Linked DNA regions of Rhodohalobacter sp. SW132. The protein of the gene in region 1 interacts with the protein of each later gene in a pairwise test. Links are inferred from orthologs where the notes say so. Each region holds a gene or a part of one and is shown on either strand. Other genes may lie near its edges.

What was found.
Region 2: the proteins of DYD21_RS06305 (region 1) and ndk interact in binary tests that used the Escherichia coli proteins (3 or more experiments, as listed by UniProt). The link is inferred for Rhodohalobacter sp. SW132 from one-to-one orthologs.

Annotation. Positions count from the first base shown.
Region 1 is NZ_QUOK01000002.1:396,494-407,981, forward strand. Bases 1-3,000 are described here. They hold DYD21_RS06305 (5-formyltetrahydrofolate cyclo-ligase), read right to left. Parts: upstream 1,789-3,000; coding sequence 1,213-1,788; downstream 1-1,212. Other genes in these bases: tmk (dTMP kinase), read right to left, coding at 1-408; DYD21_RS21295 (PspC domain-containing protein), read right to left, coding at 423-1,106; bshC (bacillithiol biosynthesis cysteine-adding enzyme BshC), read right to left, coding at 1,785-3,000. Also shown: more of bshC, read right to left, coding at 3,001-3,404; DYD21_RS06315 (bifunctional nuclease family protein), read right to left, coding at 3,406-3,981; DYD21_RS06320 (translation initiation factor), read left to right, coding at 4,191-4,415; DYD21_RS06325 (response regulator), read left to right, coding at 4,545-4,934; DYD21_RS06330 (patatin-like phospholipase family protein), read left to right, coding at 4,988-7,174; DYD21_RS06335 (tetratricopeptide repeat protein), read left to right, coding at 7,174-7,800; DYD21_RS06340 (hypothetical protein), read right to left, coding at 7,789-8,106; DYD21_RS06345 (sigma-70 family RNA polymerase sigma factor), read right to left, coding at 8,253-8,861; holA (DNA polymerase III subunit delta), read right to left, coding at 8,909-9,970; DYD21_RS06355 (hypothetical protein), read right to left, coding at 10,349-11,488. UniProt on the Escherichia coli protein: Involved in the removal of 5-formyltetrahydrofolate.
Region 2 is NZ_QUOK01000005.1:172,526-183,831, reverse strand. Bases 5,125-7,942 are described here. They hold ndk (nucleoside-diphosphate kinase), read left to right. Parts: upstream 5,125-6,226; coding sequence 6,227-6,658; downstream 6,659-7,942. Other genes in these bases: DYD21_RS11415 (exo-beta-N-acetylmuramidase NamZ domain-containing protein), read left to right, coding at 6,765-7,942; DYD21_RS11425 (adenylate/guanylate cyclase domain-containing protein), read right to left, coding at 5,125-6,111. In the rest of the region: DYD21_RS11435 (TonB-dependent receptor domain-containing protein), read right to left, coding at 1-2,475; DYD21_RS11430 (methylglyoxal synthase), read right to left, coding at 3,204-3,641; more of DYD21_RS11425, read right to left, coding at 4,261-5,124; more of DYD21_RS11415, read left to right, coding at 7,943-8,018; 23S rRNA (guanosine(2251)-2'-O)-methyltransferase RlmB, read right to left, coding at 8,378-9,121; DYD21_RS11405 (hypothetical protein), read left to right, coding at 9,231-9,578; DYD21_RS11400 (glycerophosphodiester phosphodiesterase family protein), read left to right, coding at 9,791-10,630; DYD21_RS11395 (CTP synthase), read left to right, coding at 10,749-11,306. UniProt on the Escherichia coli protein: Major role in the synthesis of nucleoside triphosphates other than ATP. The ATP gamma phosphate is transferred to the NDP beta phosphate via a ping-pong mechanism, using a phosphorylated active-site intermediate.

The DNA.
Region 1 (11,488 bases):
AGCAGAAATTTTCAGATAAAACGTTAAATCGGGAACCGTTTTGTGAGACGCGATGGAGTTCAGCTGATTGATCACCCCAATAGTGGCTGACTCCCGGCCATATCCCTGGTAGGCAACTGTTGAGTCGTAAAAACGATCAAGGATTACCACGGTTCCTTTCTCCAATAGTGGATTTACTTTTTCAGCAATGAGTTGTGAACGAGCGGCAGAAAAGAGGAGCATTTCGGTGACGGGATCCATCTCATCACCCCCATGCAGCAGTAACGTGCGAATTTGCTCGGATATATCGGTACCGCCCGGTTCCCGGAATACTGAACAGTCTGTTTTTTGCTTTTCGAAATATTCTTTTAGCAGGCGAATTTGCGTGGTTTTTCCGCTGCCATCAATCCCTTCAAACGTAATAAACACGTGTAATCTTTCGGTTATTTAAAATCATCCATGTCGTCGATCGACTCTTTTGGCATTACAACTGCCATTGCAATATATAAAAGAAAGAAACTACCTGAACTAAGAAAAAAGGCAATCAGAAAACCGATACGTAAAACGGTTGAGTTGAGCCCAAGATATTTTGCGAGACCGCCGCATACTCCAAAAAGCTTACGGTCTGTGCGGGATTTGGTCAGACTGCCTGAACTTGATCGTAATCCGCTGGTAAATGAGGATGAAGAACCACTTTTCTGCTTACTCTTCCTTTTTTCTTTTTTCCCGGCAGCAGCATCTGAATACAGAAATTCATCCAGTTTATCGTACGTTTCTCTTTTAATTTCTTCCTTTTCCTTTTCGCGATGTTTTTCTTTTTTTGATCCTTTCAAAAACCCAATACAGATTATAGCAACCATCGCTCCAGCCAAATAGGGTGTCAGATTAACAAGAGTTGAAAGAAATGTAATGCCACCCGATCCAAACAGTTCTGCGCCGATTGTCTGGCCAACGAAAGCAAGTGCAATAAAAATAAAAGCGAGACCGCTGATGGTTCGGATATTCCAGATACTCACCTTCTCTTTTTCTTCATCTGTTTTCAGAAAATCCTTCAGTGAAGTTTGTAAATCCTCATCTGAAATCTGCAGAGTGGACGACCGTGAATGCTGTTTAGATTGACTGACCATGAGTTCTGACGTTTATTTCGATATCATTAATTTGCGTAGTAAGAAACGATTGGTTTCCAAACTTTCTTAACCTTACGAAAGCATGTTCAATCGGTTACACCTTTTTTTAAATGACTTTATTCTCGGTAATTACCTGATTTGGTTGTTCATCAAACGTTTCCACAGGCAAGCTACTCCATGATAATGTACAGTTGTAACATAACCCAACAGAGAACGAATTTGAATTCTTTAGAAACCGATCGTAATACCCTTTTCCATACCCAATTCTATTCCTTGAAAAATCAGCAGCAGCCATCGGAACGATGATCAATGAAAGTTCTGAAACATCAACCGGATCTTCTTTAAAAGGCTCTTTTACTCCCCATTCATTGGTGTACAGATCATCTAAACTTTTTATTCTATGATGAGAAAGTTTGCCGTTCGGCTTCATTTTTGGAACCACTACCCTTTTCCCCATATTAAAACAGGTTTCAATGATTTTTGTGGTAGAAACTTCCCGCTGCTCTTCCATCGATACGTAGGTGTGAACCGTATCCGCTTTTTGAAATGCGTGTTGATTGAATAACTGGTCCGCAATTCGAATACTGAGTTCAAGGTGTTCTACCTCGCTTAACGACCTGCGCACATGAAGAAACGACCGGCGTATATTTTCCTTTTTCTCTGCAATGGATCGTTCAGTCATAACCAAATCATTTTGTGTGAAAAAGGTTCTTCATCCTGAAGTGCATCCATCAGATAATCCCAAATATTGAGTCCGTATCGGTTCATATAGTACACAAACGCGATCTCACGTTCCTGTAAATTTCCATTGGGGAAAAGGTTCTGTTTGATACGCATAATCCGATCAATCTGAATTTGATCTTGTTTTTTCATGGATCGGTAAACTTTTCCCTTTACCTTCTCGAGTTCATTGAAATAGGCAGCTGTTGCTTTGCCTACACTGCCGGCTAATGTTGGATCTATCTCCGAAATCTGTTGCTTTTTCACACGAGATAGCTCTTCAATATGATTTTGCCATACTGTGAACATTTTTTCAACATCATGCTCTTCGGTCTTTTCAATGTAGTTCTGCTCAAGATCTTCGATTCGCTGCTGGTAATCGGTCCATTCAAAAGGAAGTTCCCCCAATATTCTATCGATAGCACTCTCAATTAAAGTGAGGCTGAACCGCGGAATAATCGGTGGCATTTGCTTGTCAAAAACCGGGTAGATCTCTTTCATTTGAGCATAATATGCAATTTCTCCCGGACCGCCCACATAGCCGATCACAGGCAGCAAATGATCCTGAATTACAGGTCTCAGAAATACATTAGGTGAAAACCGCTCCGGATCGGAATCAATTTCGGCAATCAGTTCAGCTGAATTCCAATCTTTGTCTGGAATACGCCATTTGTCATCTTCAAAATGAATCTTAATTCGCCTGCCGTTATCGTCAAAGTAAAAAAGGTTTGATGGATTCACATCAACCTGCCCGTGATACCCGGCATCTATCAAGTTATATGTGGTATCATCCAGTAGATTTGATATTTCATTCTGATGATCAACCGCAGTGATGAACACATCTTTCGTAAACTCTTTTATTTTTTTGTGATTGTTTCCTGCTAATATCAGCCCATCATCCTCAAAAATTGAGAGCAGCCATCTACCAAAACTTTGAGCAAATGTCTGCTCCGGTGTGTAATATTTTCGAAGTTCATTTAGCAAACGATCGGTAAAGTCTGTTTCATCGAGTTGTTCTTCCACCTTTTTCTCAAAACGTACGAACTCATCTCCTAAATGTATGTTGCCAGCTGCGGGTGGATGATATTGATAGTCTTTGTGTTTGTAGGTGAATTCATCTGTTGTATCAGCCTGGAACAACTTTACAGCTGATACTTCTTCGATATCGTGATCTTCATCAGCCAGCCAGAACACAGGAACAACTTTTCGGCCGGTATCCGCCTCAATATTTTTTGCGGTAAGTATTGCTGTGATTGTCTTGTAAATCGTAAAAAGAGGACCCCCGAAGAGTGAAACCTGCTGACCAGTCACCACAGCAACCGTGTCCGGATCCCGAAGTGATTCAATCTCTCGAATTGTTCTGTCAGAAGGGCTAAAAGTTTGGTTGAAATCGAGCAGCAGGTCCGTAATGTGCTCACGATCGCCAGTGAATGAGAATTCATGGCAGTATTCAGAAAGTACCTTTCGATCAGGCAGACCTGTCGTAAAAAACCGAAGGATCTCTTCGTTTCCGTTTATATAATCTTTGAAAAGCTTAGAAAATGGAAGATTCTCGAATGTTTCCGGCGTAACTTCCACACTACCCCTTTAACCGGTTGATCTGATCTCTGATTTTAGCAGCTTTTTCGTAATTTTCGGTATCGATTGCGGTTTGAAGCTCTTTTTCGAGTTTTTCAATTCCGCTGAGTTCATTCTTTTCCTCTACAATACCTTGCGCACTCTTTTTGGAGCCCGGTTTTTTCTGTTCTTCAGATTCAATACCAGCTTCATCAAGAACACTTGTATGAACAAATATCGATGCACCAAAACGGATAGCAACCGCAATCGCATCACTTGGCCTGGCATCAATTTCAATTTTTTCATCACCGCGGTTAAATACTAATTTTGCGAAAAACGTCCCTTCTGAGAGTTCATTGATCAGTACGTAATCAATCGCCGTATCAAAACTCATGATAATATTCTTTACCAGGTCGTGCGTCATCGGCCTTGGAGGTTTAATACTTTCAAGTTCCAGTGCAATTGCCTGAGCCTCAAAGGTTCCGATAATGATGGGTAAACGCCTGCCTCCACTCTTTTCAGTTAAAATAAGAGCGTATGCCCCGCCGCTGCTGGGGCTGGTTGACAAACCAAGTATGTCCATTTCAATTTTTTGCAATGGTGTCTCCGGTATGCATTAATTTTTGATTGGAAGTTAAGGAATTTCAACTATCTCTTAAACAATAACCGTTCCGATATTTATCCTCAAGATTTTGAATGATATGCTGTGTGGAATCCCACAATCTGAATTGCTGACCGATATATCTTTTGTATCTTATTTGATACACAATTAACATAACAGAAACTGGAAGAATTTGATTTCAAATTATGAATGTAAAAATCAAAGAGCAACGAAACCCGAGAACCGGAAATCCAACTACCGTAATTACCGGGATCACTCACAATCCACAGGTGATTGAAAAACTTGAAAAGAAGTTAAAATCGAACTGCGGAGCAGGTGGGCACACGGAAGGAAAAACTATTTATATCCAGGGTTCCCATACTGATAAGATAAAATCTATCCTGACAAAAGAGGGATACACTGTACAGTAATGAAGTAAAATTGTGTATTTACATTAATTTACAATAAAGTTTCAATTTTTTTGTAACAAATCGGTGTCAGGATACTCTTGAACATACAGACGTGTATTGTTCTCTTGATCAATTTAAATACCGGATCTCTTGTTTGTAAAGACTGATAGAAAAAATGTACTGATCGTTGAAGACGATGGTATACAGCAAATTATAATGAAAAGATTTGCAGACAGACTTGGATTGAATGTACTGGCAATCGTCTCTAAAGGTTTTGAGGCCGTGGAAACTGCAAGATCTCTACCCGAAATTGATCTGATCATGATGGATGTCCGTTTGGCGGACAATATTGATGGTATTGAAGCAATGACCCGTATTCGAAAATCAGCCAATAGCATTAAAGTTATCTACGTTACTGGTAATTCGGAACCTGAAACGAGAAATCGTGCATTAGAGACGAATTATGATGCTTTTCTTGAAAAACCGGTCACTGAGGAGAAACTCCGGTTTGCAGTATCCAAAGCGTTTGCTGAGGTTTAAGTTTTCATCATTTAAATTAGCAATCGAGGGTAGAATCATTGTATTTTTAGTAGATGAAATTCTCTGCAATACCATCGCTTTTTCTACTGTTTTTCTACATTTTTCCGGCAAATTCTGTTTACTCACATCCGCTGCCGGAGATCGTGGAGTCAGATTCCATTCGTGTTGGTGTTGTACTTAGCGGAGGCGGAGCAAAAGGTATTGCTCATATAGGGGTGCTGAAGAAATTAGAAGAAGCCGGCGTTCGAATCGACTACATCACCGGAACAAGTATGGGCAGCCTCGTAGGCGCCCTGTATTCGATCGGCTATACCACAGACCAGTTAGAAGAGATTGCCAAATCAAGCAGCTGGGATCAGCTTTATACTGAAAGACCAAATCGGCGATATCTCTCAAACTTTGAGAGAATGCAAGGTGACAGAACCATCGTCTCTTTCCCCATTCGTGAACGTGGCCTTGATTTTCCCTTCGGTATAATCAGCGGGCAAAATATTTACGCTTTTCTATCCCGCTATACATGGCCGGTTCATGGTACGGATCGATTTGAAAACTTTCCTATCCCTTTCGCAACGGTTGCAACTGAGCTTGAAACCGGTGAGCCAAAAGTGTTTCGTTCAGGATATTTGCCGGATGCAATACGTGCCAGTATCTCCATTCCCTCCCTGATTCGGCCTCATGTAATTGACGGAGTTGCATACATTGATGGCGGACTATCAAATAATTTACCGGTACAAGAAGCGAAAGAGTTAGGTGCAAATTTCATCATCTCGGTAAATGTAGCTGCCCCGCTTATGCCAACGGACAGCCTGACCTCTTTTGCCGATGTTTTCACCCAGGTATTAAACTATCGGATAAATGAAAAAATTGAGGCTCAAATTGAAGAGTCTGATATCTACATCAGCCCTCAAGAAGCAAATAGGTTTGAAATTGTTGATTTTGACCGGGTTGATGAGTTAATACAGGTTGGTTTAGATGAAGCCGATCTCTATATGGATCAATTTAAAGAAGTTGCTGCCCGGCAGGTTGCAAAACCGCAATTGCGACCCGGAATCGGCAGTTACGGGGCATTACCATTTAATCGCGTGATCATCAGCGGAAACGACCTTATAACCGACGAATTCATATTAAGTGAATTAAATCTTGAGCAGGGGTTTCAATTGACCCCGGATTTTATTGATGAGAAAATCAATCAGCTTTACAGTACCCAGCTTTTTGATCTGATTACCTACCGAATTCAACCGGATGAATCGTATTACTATAATCTGCACATCAATGTTGAAGAGAACAGAACTGATGTATTCAGAGTTGGTTTGCGATACGAAACTCAAACGGATGCATCCATATTGCTGAATACACAGTTCAGAAATTTGTTGTTTAACGGCTCTAATTTACGGTTTGATTTACGTCTGGGTGATGAAATCAAAGCTTCAGCAGAATTACTGGCATACGGAGGGCTTGGATCCCGTATGGGTATAATGACGAAAGCAGAGTACAGTTCAGAAAATATTGATCAATTTGAGGCCGGTGAACGTACATCACGCTTCAAAAATCACAGAACCCGATTGCAGCTTTCTGTTGGTAATTATTTAAGCTCCAATAACCTTATTGCCGGGGGAATAAGACGAGATTTTATCTATCAGAACAATACCATTAATCCTGATATGATTCTCCCCTCTTCAAGAGATCATACCTCCTATTTTTTCCATTTTAACAGAGATCGTCTTCACAGGAAGTCGTACCCAACCAATGGTACCCGTTTCGTATCGAATGCAAGTTATAGCGGCGATTTTTCGCTGAGTAACATCAACTACCTGAGAGCCGGAAGTTTGATCGAATCATTTTTTGAGTTATCTAATGATTTTTCAATCAGGGCCCTGTTATACGGCGGTTACAGTTCGGGGGACGACCTGCCCTGGGGATCATGGTATGCCATAAACCGGCTCGATTCTGAATTTGGTTTTGTACGTTTTGGCGGATTCAACCGGTACGAACTTACCAGTCGCAACATACAAATGGCCTCCGCAGGGATACAGATGGAGCCGATTTATCATCGGTTTATTAACTTTGATTTTTATATCGGTCGATTTCCTGATGAGTGGGACTTAGCTACAACAGATATCGTGCAGGGAGCGAGTATTTCTGTCGGTGCCCTTACCATATTGGGACCTGTTCAGGTTATACTATCCACAAGTACAGAAAACAGTTTTCTTGCAGAATTTCAAATAGGATACCAGTTTTAATGAACGAAGAAAAAATACGCAGCCAGATTACAGAAATTGAGCAGGAACTTACTGAAGAAAATGACCGCGCTGATCTGCACAATGATGCCGGAGTTGGATATTCTCTTTTAGGGGAGTTTGATAAGGCAGAGCGCTATCATAAAAAAGCGGTAGAGTTGCATCGAACACCTGCTCACCTGTTTAACCTGGCAAACATTTTTTCTCAGCAGGAAAAACTGGAGCAATCAATAGATATGTATCTTCAGGTGCTGGAATTGAACCCTGCTCACATTGGTGCTTTAAATAATCTTGCGGATAGTTATGAATTGAATGGTCAGACTGACAAGGCGCACGAGTTATTTCATTATATCACACACATTCAGCCGGATGAACCGATGTCTCATTTTAACCTCGGAAACTTTTTTCTAAGGCAAAACCAACATATAGAAGCGGCTAAGTGTTATGAGGCAGCAATCGAAAAAGATGAGAATTTTACGGATGCCTATTTCAATATCGCCTGGGTTCTGTTCCAGGCGAAGGCGTACAGAGAAGCGTTAGAGTATGCAAATTTAGGTCTGGAGACAGATCCGAATTACGACGATCTGAAACAGATAAAAGTGAAAATCGAGAAAGAGTTAGCTGAATGATGTCGAAACATCTGCTATAGAAGATTTTTTTGCACGCATGGAACGGTTTGCTACCTGTACTTCTCTTTCCAGTTCCAGGGCAAATTTAGCGGCCATTCGCTGATCAAAACCGGGACGGCACCCTATTTTTGGCAGTCGCCTGAGGTTTTTTCTGGCTCTCATTCCAGATCGGGCATATCGCTGCAGTTCTGAATCTTGTTCCTGCAACTCTGAGAACGATTGCAACTCAGCTTTGGAAAGTTTTCCTTCTGCGAAGTCGTTCACGAACTCTTCAAGTAGGTTCTCATGTTGTTTAAAGCTCATCATATCGAAGTAGCGTGTTTAATTGAGGATGATTAGAGATTGATACCGGCCCGGCAACATTTAGTTCCCAGAAAGTTTATTTCTGAAGAATTAATGTGCCGGGCACCGGGATTTCTCTTTCCGGGTACACTACTTCAACTGAGTACAGCCTAAATTGTTTCAGGATTTACGTACTCTCCGATTAATGCCTGCAACTGTTGCCGGGCTCGGTTTATTCGGGATTTCACCGTACCCATTGCGGTATCGGTAATCTCAGCAATTTCCTCGTATGTAAGCTGCTGAATATCTCGTAAAACGATTACTTCTCTGAAGTCATCATTGAGTGTCATTAATGCTTTTTCAAGTTCTTTAACCGACATTTTTTGGTGAAGCTGATCATCCTGGAGAATCACGCTATCCTCAATTTCAAATTCTCTGTCATCCGGATCAGAAGGATCGGCATGCATAGAAATAGTTGTCATGCGCTGCTTCTTTTTATACATGCTTTTCGCAAGGTTCAATGCAATGGTATACATCCAGGTTGAAAGCTTAGCAATTCTTACATAGGATTGTCGGCTTCGGTATACCCTCAGAAATGTTTCCTGAACAAGATCTTCGCAATCCTGGTGGTTGTGGGTATAACGGTAGAGAAAATTGTGGAGGCGATCTTTATATCGCTGAACAATAATATCGAAAGCCGGAATGACGCCAGCCTGAAGTTGTTCCATTACATCTTCGTCGGAAAGTGAATGTAAGTTTACTTTAGTTGATGATTCCATGGTGGTACCCCTATTTCGAAGTTGCTGTTTTGTACCACCGGGCGTTATCAGCCGATGATACGTTTTATCAGCAGGAGGTAGATCGAAGGGATATCAAGTGTGCTGAAGCCTTTAGCTGCCCGATCTGCATCGAGCAGGGCTTCAAAAATGCGAGGCATTTCGGATAGCTGAAACTGAGAAGCATCTTTCCATTTAAAGTTGAAAAGATAACTGCTGCCAATTCCAAGTTCGGATTGAACCTGGCTTTTGGTCAGCTGCTTCTCCATCAGCCGTCGAATTTGCCATACATCTGCGAACACTCTGTAAAAGAACCCTACGGATCGAATAACTTCTCCCGCATCTGCATTACTCTTGAGCAACATCTGTTCCGCAATGCCAAGGGCTTTTTCAAGATTTCGCTGAAATATGGCTTCTTTAAGCTCAATCACCGAATATTCGCGATATGAGCCGATTATTTTTTTTACGTGGTCTATAGTCACTCTCTCCTGACTGTCTACAAAAGTGCACACTTTATCTATTTCAGTGGACAGAAGTTTTAAATTATTACCTACAAGCTGAGCCAGGATTTGCGAGGCCCGCGGGTCGAGCTGTTTATTATATTGAGATTTGGCCCACTCCATCGCCCAGTCTGCCAGCTGATAATCGGGTAATGTTTCAAATTCAAACTCCTGAACATTTGAATTGGATTTACTTTTAAAAGCTTTTCCGAGCGAGGTTCTCCCATCCGGTAATTTTTTATCAATGATGCATAAGGTCGTTGATGGATTTGGCTGCTTTGCATAGTGTTCAAAATCATTAATGTTCCCTCCTCCTGATTCGCCAACCCGTAGTTTTAAAAAGTCGCGAACAATTACAACTCTCTGCTCCGCCATCATCGGAAAGCTTTTGACTATGCCAAGAACTTTTTCGGGAGTAGTCTCGCTTCCATAAAGAAGATCAAAATTAAAATCTTTTTGATCCCCGGGCACAAGTTCGCTTATCTCCTTTTGAAGCCTCTCAATAAAAAATTGCTCCTCTCCATAGAGGTAATAAATGGGTTTCCTCTGGTCCGGAGTACGTATACTGTTGCGTGCTTTTTTGAAAAGATCTATGCTGGTTGCCTTTGCCAAGAGTTGTTTTGTTCGAGGGATTGAAATTTAACTAACGTAAGGTGAGATGATAGGAATTGTAATCAGAACACACCAATGAAAAACATTCAAAACATGGAATTGTTTGGTAGTTCTAACCATAGTTTCGAAAAGGATACAGCTTAATAGTCTTAGAAGTCCGGCAATTCATTATCGGGTTGAAAAGAGTGCCGTCCACTCACCTGATAGATCCGCTAACTGGAAGGAATATAATTTCGACACCGGAACACCCGACATTCTATAGATATCATCACAGTAAATTGATTTCACCAAAATACCAATCATAAAAAAAGCCTGCCCCGAACTTAATCAGGACAGGCTTAAAATCATTATCGCCTAATGAAATCTGTTAGTCAGAATTTAGCTTTTTTTCGTTACCAGGAGAACAATCAACCCGATAATAACAGCCAAACTAATGAGGAACAGAATAAACATCAGGTTGGATACCGGTTCTGCTGACCGTGCCCAGTCACCGAGTTTTACGTCAATTGAGGCAATTTGTCCTTGTGAAAGAACATTTCCTGTAGTTAAATATTCGCCCCAGTCAGATTTCACCGTATTGTTCCAGTAATTGCTGAAACTTTCATAGAGTTGTACATCTGCCTCTTCATTCTGCTCACGGGCAGTAGCTGAGGCATTGTCTACAAAGGAGTTCAATGCATTATTAAACGCATTTTCACTGGTAAATGCAGGAAGTTCAATTCCATTTTGGTTAAACGCGGTACTAAGAGCGTTCCAAAGTTTGTTATCGACGCTTGCCTGCCATGCGGCGAGAAGATCTGTAATCTCCTGTTCAGCCTGTACGGGTGAATCAGAAGCATATGCATTCGCCATTCTGGAACCAACCCGATCCCAAACTGTCTCGAAATATGCGTGCTGAGCTCTCATGCGCAGGTAATCCTGTGCTTCAAGGCCGGTTTCTCGATCGGCCTGATTGATATACTCAGAAAGGATGGTTCGAAGCAGTGAAAGCGGATCGTCTTCAAGGCTTTCGCTCGCTTCTGCAATTTCAGACTGAGTCTGAGAGTCCATTGCCTGGTAACGGTTGAGTAGATTTTCAAGGAAATCTGAAACAAACTCATCACGTGACTCCAGGTTTTGTCTGTACTGGGTTACCAGTCCTGAGAGCCTGCGTTCGTTGGCAGAAGCCCGTTCAAGCCGCTGTCGCACAGCTTCCGAGTCTTCATCCATTTGAGCAATTTGAGTGCGGAATTCGTCGATTTCAGCCTGCAGGCCTTCAATTCGTTCATTCAGCTCGTTTACAACTTCAATGTTGCTTTCGGCTCCGCCTAAACTGGTACGCAAAATAGCTACTCTATCTTCAAATGTATCCGGATAGAGAGCTGCGTTCAGAAGTTCTTCGTATCCTGAGTAATCAGCTTCAAGCTGATCAATCTGGTCGTTAATATCACTAACATCATCAGATGAAGCCGCACTGTTTATTCGATCTGTGATTTCATTGTAATCAGCTCTGAAATCTTGCTGCACCTGGTAATCACT
Region 2 (11,306 bases), on another replicon or contig:
ACAGGTGGGGAACTGAACACCGCGGGCGAGAGTATTGAGAGATGCACCATCATAGATGTAGTGCCCACCCTGATATTCTCCTCTTGCGCTAAGAGTGATTCCGTAAGGCAGATCAAATGAAGTGCTTATGCCAATAATATGCGTAGGTTCGTTTGGCCCGTAATGGTAATTTTCTTCTAAATTAGGCTCACCAATTTCATTAGGATTTGTAATTCTATCACCCCTGATAACAGGCACAGGCTGACCTTCAACAATCCAGCCATGATTTCCATCCAGGCTGAAGTTAGCAGCCTCTCCTAAATCAAGTACTTTGCTTTGGTTAGTCGCTAAATTTAAACCGACATTCCATCCAAAGTTGCTTCGTTCGACAATTTTACCATTAATAGTCAGCTCAATACCCTGATTTTCCAATTCGCCAATATTTTCAAGCTGGCTTGATAAAAATCCCTGAGAAGGTATTTGCCGTACATTGAATAGTGCATCTGTAGTGTTTTGGTAGTAGTATGTAAAATCAATATTTAACCGGTCATTGAATGTAGAAAGATCTATTCCAAATTCAGTTTCCTTGGTTCTTTCAGGGCCTAAATCGGGATTCCCAACATTTGCTGCCCGGTATGCAACACGTTCACCCCACCCAACAGGAGACCAGGTACGGACAGCGTCAAATGCTCCCGGGGCGCGGCCAGCATGTCCATATGCGGCTCTAAGGCGGAGTGTACCAAGACTGTTGTCCCAAAAGCTTTCATCAGACAGAACGTAGGAAAAACTCACCTTGGGATAAGGCTGAAGTCCTAAATCTTCACCAAATGCACTGTTTCCATCGACTCTTAATCCCAGAGTCAAAAAGTATCTGTCTTTGAAGTCGATAACCGACTGGCCGAAAAAGCCGCCAGTGATGATCCGAATCCGGTCTTCAAAACTCAGTGTTCGAGCACCGCTTGTGAGCGTCGGTTCACCAGGTCCGGGAAACTCTTCGGCATGCCCGGTAACGGATGCTTCACGAGTCTGAACGGTTTCACCACCCCAAGCAAAATTAAATCGTAAATCTGGATTTATTCTCCAATTATAAGTACCGGTATAGTCTAAAGTGAGTGTAGTGTAATTCCATCGTTGGTTGGAGCGGATTCCTTGTGTAGCTCCTGGAAATCCAACAGGTCTTTGCTGAAACAGGTCGCTATCAGCATAATCATAACCAACAGTAAAATCATGGTCCAAATTAGAAGCCTGTTGGTAATTCAAAGTGCCTCCAACCATAAACCGATTGTTATTTGTCTGGATATCGTAATCCAGAAATTGATCTATATCCTCTATTCGGCTCGAACCGATATAGTTTTGATCCTGTCTGTAGGCATTTAGAGTTAAACCCTGGGCATTATTACCAGATGCAGTATTTATAATGGCATGCCGTGTATACGCGCTATTTACTCTAAGGTAAAGATTCTCGGCTAACTGTGATCTGAAGTTTGCCCTGAGTGCATATTTATCCTCAGTGTCGTTTGGTAAAACACCCTCACTATCTGAAAAATTACCTGAGACATAGTATTGAACTCTGTCATCTCCGCCCCTCACCGACATAGAATATCTCTGTGAATGCCCGGTTCTCAGCCAGGGATCTAAAAAAATATATGGCACTTCATCAGTTCCAAAAGGTCTCATGAAATTAGCACCCTGTTCAACTTCTGCATGCCAGATAGGCCGGTCAATATTGGAACCCATTTTAGTAAATATTTGAATCACACCTGCAGCAGCTTCAGAACCGTATAGAGTAGTAGCAGCAGCTCCTTTAATGATTTCAACATTTTCAATATCTGCAGGAATAATGTCATTGATTGGGGTGGATTGTACATTCGCTCCTCGTCCGGCAAATCCTACTGGAGGAACATTGTTAGGATATGGTTCACTACGCAATCGAATACCGTCTATGTAAATCAAAGGCTGATTACTCATACTCACACTGACATTACCTCTGATCCGTATTTGACCACCTGCACCTGAAGAGCCGGCAGTTTGCATGATATTTACCCCAGCGACCTGTCCCTGAATCATACTTTCTACATTACTGGTACTTCCGATCAAGTTTTCAGCCTGAATTCTACCAACAGAACTGCCAATTTCGCGTTGCCTGGTCATACCTGCTTGCCCAGTTACCACAACCTGATCTAAACCAATCATATCAGATTGCAACTCAAAGTCCAGCTGTAATACTTCGTCAGCAGATAACTCTACAGTCTGCTCTGATGCGCGGTAACCAATGAAATTTGCAATAACAGTATATGTGCCCGGTTCAATGTTTTCAATCGTGTACTCACCATCCATGTCAGTAGCTGTTCCACGTTGTAATTCTTCGATTATAACATTTGCAGCGGGTAAGCTTTCACCAGTTTGCCTATCGATTACTTGCCCGGTTAGTGTGGCATTTTGTGCGAATGCTGTTGTATTGAAAGTGGTGTTTAAGAAGAATAGTGTCAAAAACACGAAACACCAATTAAGGTAAGTGTAGCTTTTCTTCATATTGAGCAATTTTAGATTTGATTAACAAAATTAAATATCAAGCAACGACAGGCTAATCAAATCATTAAAATTGACAATTTCAACAAATAAATTAATTCAAAATTGAAAATTTTAATTAATTAAATATAAATAAATTCTTTTTTACCTAAATAAATTAATTTCTAATCAAAAGGGAAGCCCTTTTCTTTGAATGTTTATTAATATTTTTAAAATTAAAGCTAAATTAATTAAATAATTTAGCTTTAATTAGTGATATGATTTATCTATTAAATACTAAGACGAGTAAAAAAAATTATTTCTGGAGATAATTGTCAAAAAGAAAGGCACAGTCTTGAGTATTAGGATGAAGAAATGGGCTGCTGGAATTAATATTTAGGTATAAATTAAAATGACCTGCAGTTAACGATAGCTAAAGTTTAGAATTGATTCTCTAAATACATTCTCATAAAAGTAGTTTTCAACATAGTTTTTTAAATATTCTGAGACTGTTCAAAACGAAGATGTCTCATCAATTACGTCATGTTTGACTCCAATTCGGTATCTCTTGACTGTTAGGTAAGGGATTTTTCCGTTGGCCGACTGCTCTCCTAAAAAAATGAGTGAATCCATTTTCCCTGCGGCTTGTTCCCGCAACAGTAAGTACTCATTGGTGTCTGTTCAAATCCGTGACAATTGTATTAATGTAGAGTTATCTATTTATTCTCATTGCTGAGCCTATCCCCATAATCCACCAAATAACGTTCATACGGTTCATCCATCAGTGGGGAAGTGATTAAAAAGTCAGCCGAGGAGCGGTCACAGGCAAGCGGAATGTTATAGACGATTGCCATTCGGAGCAGGGCTTTTACATCAACATCGTGCGGCTGTGCCTGGAGAGGATCCCAGAAAAATATCAGCAGATCCAGCTTTCCCTCAGCGATTGCCGCCCCGATCTGAAGGTCACCCCCGAGCGGACCACTTTTAAACCGGTGAACCGGGAGCCCGATTTTCTCCTGTATCAAACCGCCGGTAGTACCGGTACCAAACAGCTCATGTTTTTTCAGGATGTCACTGTTGTACTCGGCCCAGTCGAGCAGATCAAGTTTTCGATAATCGTGCGCTATCAGACCAATCCGTTTTTTGGACTCCATAGTTGAGGTATGTGAACCAATACTGGGGTGCGATTTTGATGGTTTGATGTTGTTCTGCATAAAGACTGTATTGATTTTTAAAAATTTAGGAGCTCTCTGTTTGCACAACCTGATACCGCCGATTAATAAATATATATAACTACATTAAGGTCTGTTTCGTGACATTTCACGTTTCAAAGTACTATGTGATGAAACGTGTGTTTCTATTGTATCAGCTTAGCACAGGTGTAGAAAGAGAATAGAGATAATTTACTTTATGCAAAAGCATTTTGTTGAATAGGGGAGGGAAATAAGATTGTTATCTCAAGACCTCAGTTCGATTCTTGAATTATGGAGAAAAAAGTCCCCCTTAGAGAGGCTGTGAGGAAATTGTTTTCCAAATAAATGTACTTAAATAAATTAAGATTTCTTTCATTTTCTCAGCTCCCAGGCTTTCTGACCCACCCCCGTCCCCTCCCTATCGCGCCCTAACGGGACTTGATAGGGAGGGGAGCTTCAATACAAGCTTACACGCCTAAAAAAATAAATAATGCCAACGAATGAGAGTGTAAATTCTCACAGCCTCTTTAGGGGAGACTTGATACTGAATAAATGAAATAGATTGTTATCTCATGGCAAGTTAGATAACCAGTTTCATGGCAGGTTTTTGCAGATTAAGCCGCCGGATCGGGTGGAGTTTATCACCAAACCCTTTAATTTTTGATTCTGAACCGCTGATGTCGCAGTAAATATCATCCTGCATTAAAAATCGCTGCAGATCTTTATGGGCGAGAGTGGTGTCGGATATCACAAGTTCATCGCTGTCTGCTTTTTCAACAAGGCGAGCGGCAAAGTTCACGGTATTGCCAAAGTAATCAATCCTGTTGTTCAGAGTTACTGCATAACAGTTTCCGCAGTGCAGTCCTCCCTTCAGTTTGATTTGATTCTCCGCATTCTCCGCAGAACTGAAGTATTTTTGGGCTTTTCTGTATGCCCGAACGGCTCCATCCGGTTTCCGGAAAACGGCCATGATAGCATCCCCGATGGTTTTAACAACGGCCCCGCGCTCTTCACGAATGATCTGCCGCAAAACCTCAAAATGATCCATCACCCGGCTGATCGCCTCTTCATCACCGCCTTTGGTATAAATCGATGCGGAATCGATGAGATCTGTGAAGAGAACACTTAGTTCCGTGCACTTCATTTTCAGAGAGGGACGGAGCTGCTCTTTTGGAAAACAGTCGCGAAACAGTTGCTGAGATGTAACTTCTGCAGCCGAAACGCCATATGCGGCCCAATTTGTGTCCTCCACAGAAACAAGCAGCGGATTGTCAGTCCGGTTCTTGATGATCATATCGGAACGGGGATTGAGAGGAGTATAATCATCTTCTCCTTCCCCTTTTTCGAGCGTCATGGTGACGTTATCCAGACCGTTGATGTCAGCTTTTACATGCATATCCCGGTCGAGAGTATCTGTTCGGACACGGAAATCGCCTTTGGGAAGGTTTAGTTGTACAAAATGTTTTGTGCCCGGCTGAATGTATTGCTGCAGCAGCACGTGGTCGCGATCGTGAGGGCCGGAAACACAGTAGGTATCTTCACTCAGCTTTCGGATCAGCGGATGACATTTAAAAACGAGCTGAGTTGAATTATTCAGGTCAAAATGCACGGTGTCACCGCAATGCCTGCAGTAGTGAGAGCTGCTTATTTCATCCAGTTTTCGCGAAATTTTTAACGTACGCCTGCACGTTGGACAGATCTGCCGCCACTCCATGTTCATGATGTTTAGCAGAACCGCCTGGTACCCGGTTTCCAGCACACGATGCAGGGGAAATGCCCACATTTTAGCCAATTGAATCGGGTTGATAACTTTCAGATCCTGCTCGTCACCGAACCGAAGGTGTTCGATGATCCGGCGAGAAAGTTCCGGCTCTTTACTGGCGGCGGTAAGATGATCCAAAAGCGTACTCCATTTACCCGGATTACGGGTTTTCCAAAACGGCCGGTTTCCTTCGGGAAATCTGTGGCCGACGATAGAATCATCATACTTCTGAATGATTTTTTTTAACTTTCGCCGGAAATGTGCCGAAAAATGACGTTTTGTACGCACTGAGCCCATAAACCCGCGTGCCACACCTTCAAAATGAATTGTGATGGCCGTACCTTTTTCGCGGCTGCTGCGAAGCGGGTTCAGCTCTATTTTAATATGCAGATTTTCGTACGGTCCGCGCTGGTATTCCCGCTTAATTTTTAGAAAGTGAGGGGCTTGCCACTGATACGGCTCTTCCTTCCAGATATCGGCACGGCGAAGATTGTTATATTCGAGTTGGGCAAAGTGACGGGGTAGATCGTGTGAGATGACGGCTTCCTGAACCGGATGCTGCCCCATATCTTTAAAAAAGCGATTGGAATCCGATATATATGGCCATAGCTGCGGCGGGGTTCCCGCCGAATTAATTTGCCAACTGTAGGAAAATGGGTAACTCTTCATCAAAAAGTTTTTAAAAACGCATTGTCGAGTTTCTACACGTGATATCGTATCTTGACGATTCTATATCTAAAAGAGTATTTCAACATTAATTTGTTACAAAAAAACTATAAAAAACATGGCAGTAGAACGAACACTCACGATATTAAAACCGGATTGCGTACGTAAAAACCTGATCGGTACTGTTACCGCACAGATCCAGGAAGCCGGCTTTTCCATTAAAGCATTGAAATTGACCCGCCTAACCAAAGAGACAGCCGGCGGATTTTATGCCGTACACAAAGAGCGTCCATTTTTCGGTGAGCTTGTAGAGTTTATGAGCAGCGGACCATGCGTTCCCATGATCCTTGAAAAAGAGAACGCTATCGAAGATTTCAGAGCCCTGATTGGTGCTACAAATCCGGCAGAAGCGGAAGAGGGAACCATTCGTGCACAGTTTGCCGACAGTGTTGGAGAAAATATTGTTCACGGATCAGATTCTGTGGAAAATGGTAAAATTGAAGGGGCCTATTTCTTTGCCGAATCAGAAGTTGTTGCTAATAACAGCTAATTTTTCTTTGTGGGAATATGTACCAGAGGCCGGTTTGAATTAATCCCGGCCTCTATTTTTTCATACATGGAATTTGCACTATCAAAAACTTCATCCATCACTTTTCATGATCACTTCTACTGTGCGGACTGCGATATCAATACTAATTTTTGGACTTATATTTTCAGCTATTGCGTGCGATTCAGGCGATTTGAATAGCCCTTCCGAAAGAACAGCAGTTGTTACAGGCGCAGAGCGATTGATTACCTACCATCTGGATGAGATCCAGGAGAAACGCGTGGGACTGGTGATGAATCCCACAGCTGTTGTAGATGGTGTTCACATGCTTGATACGCTCCTTGCCCGTGGTGTGAACATCACAGCGCTGTATGCCCCCGAGCACGGATTTCGAGGTGAAGCGGGCGCTGGCGAAAGAATAGAAGATGGGGCAGATCAGCAAACCGGCCTTCCCGTTTATTCACTGTATGGACAGACGCGAAAACCGACTCCTGAAATGCTCCGGGATGTGGATCTGCTGCTGTTTGATATGCAGGATGTGGGGGCAAGATTTTATACCTATCACGCAACGATGGGATTGGTGATTGAAGCTGCCGCAGATGCCGGGCTGCCTGTCTGGATTCTCGACCGGCCAAATCCGCTGGGTGGTGAATATATCAGCGGATGGATACGTGAGGATGAGTTTACCTCGTTTGTCGGCCCGTATGCCATGCCGGTGGCACATGGCATGACTCTTGGCGAGCTCGCAAAAATGATGGTTGGGAAACAATGGCTGGATACAGAGTCCGATCCTAAGATTCGCATTATTGAAATGGAAGGGTGGAGCCGGGAAATGCTCTGGCCAGACACCGGGCTTCCCTGGATTGCGCCATCGCCAAATCTGCCAACGTTCGAGCACGCCTATGTTTACCTGGGCACATGCTTAATAGAGGGCACAACTATGTCGGAAGGACGGGGAACGGAAGATCCGTTTTTACTGATCGGATCACCATCAACCCGGCTTGACGAGGAAAACTTTGAACGTATGAATCAATCAATCAGCGGTGGAAGAGTGAGCCCGGCTGTGTTTACCCCGGAGTCGATACCGGGAGTGGCCCCATCTCCAAAACATGAAGGCGAAGAATCATATGGAATTCGTGTACATGTAGATGATTACACAGCATACGAACCATTCGAAAATGGCTTGATTATAATAGCTGAACTTATGCAGCATTCACCAGAAGCTGAGACAAATAACTTTCTCTATAGGCTTGCAGGTACAAGAAAAATCGACCAGGTAATCAGTGGAGAGGCTTCACCGCAGGATGCGGATTTTGAACTGGATGAATTCAAAGAGGCGCGTAAGAACTATTTAATTTATTAATATATGATTAAATTTCAATATCTAACGATTTGGAACAAAATAGATTTTTACCTGTTTGTATGGTTAAATGTTGTCTTTTTGCTGATGGAAATAGAGTCTAATATTACAAAGTAAAAGTTAAGAGATTCACCAGAGACACATTTACACCCAGGAAAAAGAAATCTAACCAACTAATTAAAAAATAAAATCATGAGTTTAAAGAAGATTCTTGCAGGATACGGATTATGGAAGTTGAGCGGTGGCTGTTTCGGGATATTGGTAATTATTGGAATAATCGTCGCACTTATTATGTTGTAAACAGGCTCTGTCGCATACCTTAATTGATGAATGCGGAGATTATACTGCTGATAGAATAAAATTTATATTCCGTCCAGCTTTTGGCGCCTCCATTCGTAACAAACAAGGGCAGCACTGACGGATGCATTCAGCGATTCAACATCGTTGTGCATGGGAAGTGAAAGCAGAAAATCGCAATGTTCGCCCGTTTTTTTTCTCATTCCCCGTCCCTCATTTCCAATTACAAAAGCCATGGGTACGTCGTATTTCTGGTTCCAAATCGTGGTTTCAGCGTTTTGATCGAGGCCGGCAATCCAGAATTTATTCTCCTTTAAAGTCAGGATGGCCTGGTTAAGGTTTACCGCCCGTACAATTGGAATTCGTCCGGCGGTTCCTGCACTGGTCTTCATTACTGTGGCGTTTACCGGCGCCTGGCGATGCTTCGGCACAATTACGGCTGTGATTCCGGCAGCAGCAGCAGTGCGTAAAATTGCGCCAAAATTGTGAGGATCTTCAATTTCATCAAGGCAGAGAACAGCCGTTTGCGGGGTGGGGGTAATATCAATCAGCCAATCTTCAAACTCGATGTAGGTGATCTCAGAAATAGCGGCTACCACGCCCTGGTGGTTCACATCCCCAACCAGGTCGAAAAGTTTTGAGGGCGGAACACGAGTAACGGGAATTTTATGGTCCGATGCCCGGTTAAAAATAGAGTGTACGTTGTTACCCGACAAATTATCACGTACATAAATTTTATCTACACTCGATGGATCGTTCGTGAGAAGCTCATCGATTGGTTTGATACCGTATGCATATTTGTTAGGCATTTATAATAATTGTGCTTGCAGTTTGCATGTTGTCAGTCAAATGATATTATATAGAAAATGTTTTTTTGTTGTCTGTGGATAAAACCTAATCTCTAAGATTATCACCACTATGAAGAATAACCCTAAAGAAAAGAAATCCGGCAACCAATATCTCGGGTTTACCGGTAAAAGCCAGCAGAAATCAACTGTTCAGCAAAAAAAGTTTCTATTCTTTCTGAATGGTGACGCCGGAGTCATTACCGCAGGTATCATTCAGATTGTAGCAGGACTTAGCATCGTTGGCGTAACGATCTTAGGTCTTTTAACTCCATTATGGCTTTCCGCTGTTTTAAGCCTCATTGGAAGTATATCAAGTATGTTCGGTGTCTACCTTATATTTCACTCCATTGCTGCAAATGGTAATTTTGATACCTTGATTAATCAATCCATTAAACGCGTTATTCGGGACCAGAATTAGAAGCGCTTTTTATGGTTGATGCTGTGTGGAATCTGGCTTCCAGGGCTATCAGATTGTTAGTAGTTACTGGATGAGTCATTCATGAACCATAAAATGAAAGGGTCTGGAACGACCCGTTTTGTATAAAAGTCTACCCATGACTCAGCAGATTATTTTCATTCAATTTCTAATCTCGCATCAAGAGTGTGCCCGCCCGTAGTTCAAATTCAGAGATGCATACCCTGAAATCTGGCGGAGGAATTCGAACCGTAAAAAATAGGGTTCAGCCGGTTGGCGGTTTCAAAACAAGAGCTGGCTTTTTTGTAATTGCTCACCGCGGAGCCAGTTTCGATTTTCCTGAAAATACCATGCCTGCCTTTGAAAATGCATTCAGAATGAAAGCAGATATGATCGAACTTGATGTATTGCTCTCACGGGATGGAATCCCGGTGGTGATGCATGATGAAACGCTTGATCGAACTACGAACGGCAGAGGAAATGTACAGCATTTTCTGTACAGAGAACTTCAGGAATTGAATGCGGGAAACTGGTTTGGTCCGGAGTTTAGTGACGTTACCATCCCATCACTCCAGTCGGTTTTAAGCTGGGCAAAAGGTAAGATTGCGCTCAACATCGAGATTAAAGGAGAAAAGAGAGGTCATGTTTCAAAAACGAGTATTGAGCCGGCGGTTATTGAACTCGTCAGGCAGTTCGAAATGGAGAATCACATTGTGATTTCCAGTTTCAGCCGGAACGCAATTAAACGTGTCAAAGAAATCTCAGACGACATCTCAACCGCTATTCTGAATAGTGAATACAGCTATGGAACACGGCTTGTATATCGTATGATGAGTCGTTTGGATGCTGATGGACTCAATATGCTTTCGCGTCAGATGAAGCGTCCGCTGATGAAGAAGCTATCTCAACATAACGTGCCGGTTTGGATTTATACTATAAATTCAGAAGCTGAGATGCGAACCGTGATTCGAAAAGGGGCAACCGGAATCTTTTCTGACCGACCCGATCTGTTACGAAAAGTGGCCTCAGAAGAGTTGTCGGCCTTAGATTCCTAAGAATGAATTAGCTTTGCAGAGTATGGATAGAAAAAGTTTATTCTTTATTGTGATTTGGTTTGAACGGGAAGAGGGAGCCTGCTATTTTTAATTTTCCATCAACCAAGGTAAAACTCACATGCCCACGAAATATATTCTCGTTACCGGAGGGGTAACATCATCACTCGGCAAAGGAATAATTTGTGCTTCCCTGGGGCGTCTTCTTGTTGCCAGGGGTTTAAATGTTACCGTCCAAAAACTTGATCCATACATTAACGTGGATCCCGGGACGATGAACCCCTATGAACATGGTGAGGTTTACGTGACCGATGATGGCGCTGAGACCGATCTGGATCTGGGCCATTATGAACGATTCCTGGATATAAAAACGTCCCAGCAGAATAACGTAACCACCGGCCGTATCTATTACGATGTTATTACAAAAGAGCGCCGCGGTGTTTACCTGGGAAAGACAGTACAGGTGATTCCTCATATTACAGACGAGATCAAATCACATGTCATAAACCTGGGCGAATCGGGGAATTACGATATTGTGATTGTTGAGATTGGCGGTACTGTGGGTGATATTGAAAGTTTGCCTTACATTGAGGCAATGCGCCAGCTGAAATATGAAGTGGGCCGCGAAAATACATTGTCGATACACCTGACACTTGTGCCCTATCTTGCCGCAGCACGT